Regions from separate parts of the Serratia sp. CoH_122_TC_1 genome, predicted to be linked through region 2. Evidence: predicted binding sites of a transcription regulator. Region 2 holds the regulator's gene; the other holds the start of a gene.
What was found. The regulator Fur, encoded in region 2, represses iron uptake genes when iron is present. The targets are predictions, from matches to a motif close to ATAATAATGAGAACNACTATCAA.
Positions count from the first base shown of each region.

Region 1: a site for Fur is predicted at 1,179-1,201, ahead of feoA (ferrous iron transporter A). Genes of this name have one in related genera too.

Region 1 is NZ_JBXWLA010000013.1:68,494-70,960, reverse strand. It holds gene feoB (Fe(2+) transporter permease subunit FeoB) at 1-752, opposite strand, end outside; gene feoA (ferrous iron transporter A) at 824-1,048, opposite strand; gene AC2FC2_RS17295 (Tex family protein) at 1,697-2,467, opposite strand, start outside.
Region 2 is NZ_JBXWLA010000015.1:45,659-48,125, reverse strand. It holds gene AC2FC2_RS18760 (glycosyltransferase) at 1-780, shown strand, start outside; gene fur (ferric iron uptake transcriptional regulator) at 987-1,433, opposite strand; gene fldA (flavodoxin FldA) at 1,754-2,293, opposite strand.

The DNA.
Region 1 (2,467 bases), on a different contig from region 2:
TGATAACGCGCATCGGCTATTACCAGTGCCGGGTCTTCCTGATGTTGCTGTTGGAGCGCCTGCCGAGCGGCCGGCAGCAGTGCAGCCGCAGGACCGGCTAAGGTATGACTGTAGATATCGCCTTCCAGCATTTGCAGGGCCAACCAACGGCGTTGCTCGTTTGGAAGGGTTTGCGGCATGGCATCGGTCAGCGTTGCCACTTCTTTTAGCAGGAGCTGCGGGTAGTTCACCAGCGCTTTTAATTCGTTGAACTGATGATTGTCGATCATTTGCTTGAGCACACCAATGCCGTCGGCTTTGGTGGACACCAGCGGTACCACTGGGCAGCCAAGGCGGGCAGACAGCGCAGCGATATCAATCTCAATCTTTTGGCTTCGGGCGATATCCAACATATTCAGCGCGACAATGCAGGGAATACCCAGTTCCAACAGTTGCAGCGTCAGGTACAGGTTACGCTCCAGGTTGGACGCATCGACCACGTTGATCAGCAAATCGGCGTCGCCACTGAGAATGTAGTGGCAGGCGATTTGCTCATCGAGTGAGGTTTGTTCCGAGATGGTGGTCAGAGAGTAGGTACCGGGAAGATCAACCAGTTTGACCTGTGACTGTGGTGTAGTGAACAGGCCCTCTTTACGCTCTACCGTCACGCCTGCCCAGTTACCGACCCGCTGGCGCGCCCCGGTAAGCTGGTTGAACAGCGTAGTCTTACCGGAGTTGGGGTTGCCTATTAAGCCAATAGTGAGTTTTTTCATAATTTAGCGTGATATCAGTCAATGGAAATGGGGCCAGGCGATGCGCATGGCCAAGGCAAAATGGTTCAGGATCAGGATTGGCCGTCGAGCAGAATCAAGGCCAGATCCTTTCTACGCAGCACCAGGCTGACGCGGCGAGTTTTGATTTCTATCGGGTCGCCCAATGGCGCGACGCGGACGACCTCAAATGACGACCCCGGTAGCATGCCGAGTGAGAGAAGTTTCTGGCGATAAGCGGGGCCAATGTCAGTAGCGAAGCCGGCAATCTTATATGACCGTTTAGGCAGAAGATGCATATAACCTTCTCTGAGCCCTTGTTATTGGGCTGGTGATGATAAAAGAACGTTCTAAAGGAAATGCCGCAGTAACCACACAGGGTTACCGACGTTTTCAATCCATGAGGCTATGCAGTGAACACGCAAAATAATAATAGTGAGAATAATTATCGTATTCAATACAAAAAATAGGGGTATTGGTAACCAAAGGTTGTAGCGATCACATTTAGCGCTCAGGGTTGCCTGGCAGGACTCTTTTATCACCCGGTTTCGTGGGGTGCAAATGCGAATGGCGAGTTAAATCAGTTACGTAATTGCAGCGTTTTTTTCTACTTTGAAAAAATTAGCGACAGATTCGGCAGCTTTGATCCGACAGCGTCAAAATCCGTATTTATTTGGCAACATTTCTCGGGCTGAATACGAGCAGTAACCATTTGTGTTTAGCAGGGAAATACTGAAATGAGAACGCGGTGTTAATAACGATGTTAACAAATGGCTATTCACCCCTCTTTTATGGCGTAATGCACCCGAATATTATTTCCGCCGGGAAGATCAAAAAAATTGCAGCTTTATTGAGGCGGGTCAAAAAAGGCTGGGGGATATTTTTGCGGGAAAGGGCGGAGTTAACTCCGCCCTTGGTACCTTTGGTCGTTCAAATTTGCGGCGTCTTTAGCCTTTTTTGCCAAATGCTGCCGCCAGTGCATCACCCATTGCGCTGTTGCCCGCAGGTGTGTTGCCGCCACGCGGCTTGGCCTTATTAGCCGGTGCACGGGTTGCATTGTCTTTGGCCGGTGCGGTATTGCCGCCCCGGCGCGGAGACCCTTCGCCCGGTTGCTCATCCAGACGCATGCTCAGCGCGATACGTTTGCGCTGCAGGTCAACGTCCATCACCTTCACTTTAACGATGTCGCCGGCTTTCACCACGGTATGTGGATCTTCGACAAACTTGTCCGCCAGTGAGGAGATGTGCACCAGGCCATCCTGGTGAACGCCAATATCGACAAAGGCACCGAAGTTGGTGACGTTAGTGACCGAACCTTCCAGAATCATCCCCGGCTGTAGGTCATTGAGGGTTTCAACGCCGTCGGCAAAGGTCGCCGTTTTGAATTCAGGACGCGGGTCGCGGCCCGGCTTCTCCAGCTCTTTCAGGATGTCGGTTACCGTCGGCACACCGAACTTCTCGTCGGTGAAGTCGCCGGCTTTCAGGTTACGTACGGCAGCCGGGTTGCCCATCAGATCTTGAAGCGCTTGCTGGGTGGCGGCCAGAATGCGTTCGACCACGGGGTAGGTTTCCGGGTGAACCGTTGAGGCATCCAGCGGGTTATCGCCGTGGTTGATGCGCAGGAAGCCAGCGCACTGCTCAAAGGCTTTTGGCCCCAGGCGGCTGACCTTTAACAGTTGTTCACGGTTACTGAAGCGGCCGTTCTCATCACGCCAGGT
Region 2 (2,467 bases):
CGCATGGCCTATCCGGCGCAGATTCGGTCCGACATCGATCATTACCACTACTATTCGGTGCTTTCTCATGATCAGCGGCTTGATCGGGTAAACCAGCTTTTTGGGGAGTACCTGATTGCCGACAACCGGCGGCAGATAGCGGCTGGGCATTACTGGCGTTCTGCCCAGGGGGGGGGGGAGGCTGTGCCGCCTGAACCGCGGGGATCGTTGCATTTCATGGCGGGACGGCAGGTGGGTGAAGCGGATAAGACCCGCATGGCAAAGCTGATTTTTAGCACGAGCTACCTGGAATACTGTTCCGTTGGCAATCGTGCTGGGCTGGATCTGGTGTCTTTGCAGCAGGCGCAAAATATCGAACCTTACCTGGATCTGATCACCGTGGCTTACGATCGGCGCGGTGAGTTTGTCGGTTTTTTCAATGCGGCGGCCGTCAGTGAACTGTATGCCATAGACACGGACTACCTTTATCGCGATGAAATGAAACCTCTTGATGAGGCTTACGACAGCTTTGTGCAAAGCCACTGTGTCGCTGACGATTATTTTGTCTGTAGCTTGGCGATTGAGAGCCAATTTCGGGGGCTGGGGTATTTTAACCAAATGTTTGCCTTGATTCAGCTACAGGCGGATCAACGCCAGGCGAAAAACATCGCGCTGTGCGTCTGGCAAAGTAGTGATGCCTGCAAAATGTATTTGAACAAGGGGTTCCGCATTCGTGGTGTGTTTGACCAAGCCAAGGCCATGTTTTTTGATCGGCTGCTCTTTCTTGAATATGCATTGTAACGAGTTTACTCATCCGCGTGTCGGCGGGGGAGTTGACGTTGAAGTGGGTGTAAGTGGGAAGTGAGAAGTACCGTGGAGAAGTGCCGCTGCAATTGTTGTCATTTAGCTATGATCTTTCCCCGGGCCTGTCCGGGGATTTTTTTATCTATTTGCTTCAGGCATAAAAAAACCGCCGTTAAGGCGGTTCTCAATGCCGGTTAAGGACATTATTTTTTGTCGTGCAGAGTGTCGTCTTCACGGCAGTCACCCGTTTCACAGTGGCCGTACAGGTACAGGCTGTGGTTGGTGAGCTTGATGCCGTGTTGTTTGGCGATATCACGCTGACGCACTTCGATAGATTCATCGCTGAATTCGATCACTTTGCCACAATCCAGGCAAATCAGGTGGTCGTGATGATGTTGCTGGGTCAGTTCGAACACGGACTTGCCGCCTTCGAAGTTGTGACGAGTCACAATGCCTGCATCATCAAATTGGTTCAGTACGCGGTAAACCGTAGCCAGGCCAATTTCTTCGCCCATATCTATCAGTTTTTTGTACAGATCTTCCGCACTGACGTGATGGCATTCCGGATTTTGCAGTACTTCCAGGATTTTGAGTCGCGGAAGCGTGACTTTTAAGCCGGCCTTCTTCAATGCGGTGTTGTTGTCAGTCATGCGGATTCAGTCCTGTTACTATGCTAATCAAGTTGAGGCGTTCTCGCCTGTGGCATCGGTCGGCACAAAGTGTTAATTGCGTCTCATTATAGAACCGGTTGGCCTAAATAGAAACCGCCGGTTGTTAACAAAGATATAATTGCACTATTGCATGTTGCACACGCAACGTCTTGATGGATGGGATAAACCGATATCTCAGTCTACCTTGACGATGTGAGAAGTTACAAATGTGTATCTTCTATTGCAGTAATCCGTACTGCCGATGACGGCCCTGCCGGCAACACTATGCACTTTGCAGGGCTTTTGTTCAACCTTTGGCGTTACCCGACGATCTCGGCCAGGCTCAACTCTTCGACGATTTGTTTTACCCAACCTTCGACACGTTCATTGGTCAGTTCTGGCTGGCGATCTTCGTCAATGGCGAGACCGATGAAGTGGCTGTCACTCGCCAAGCCTTTCGACGCTTCGAAGTGGTAACCTTTGGTTGGCCAGTGGCCTACAATGGCGGCGCCACGTGGTTCAATGATGTCGCGGATAGTCCCCATCGCATCACAGAAATATTCTGCATAGTCTTCTTGGTCGCCACAGCCAAACAGCGCAACCAGCTTACCGTTGAAGTCGATCTCTTCCAGCGTTGGGAAGAAGTCATCCCAGTCACACTGGGCTTCGCCGTAGTACCATGTCGGGATACCGAGCAACAGAATATCGAAACCTTCCAGGTCTTCTTTGCTGCTTTTGGCGATGTCGTGAATTTCGCAAACATCGTCGCCAAACTGTTGCTTAAGAATTTTCTGGATCATCTTGGCAATGTTTTCGGTATTGCCAGTGTCGCTGCCAAAGAAAATGCCTACATTAGCCATATCGCGTATAACCTTTAAATTCAATAAATTGCATTACACGATGTTAGCGCTGACCACGATAACACCGATTAAAATGATGCCATAGCAAGGGAAACCCTTACCGGTAATTGCGTATCATGCCAGAAATTTACCCCGGGGTTTTATCACGTTTATGCGATACCGGGTGGAATAAAA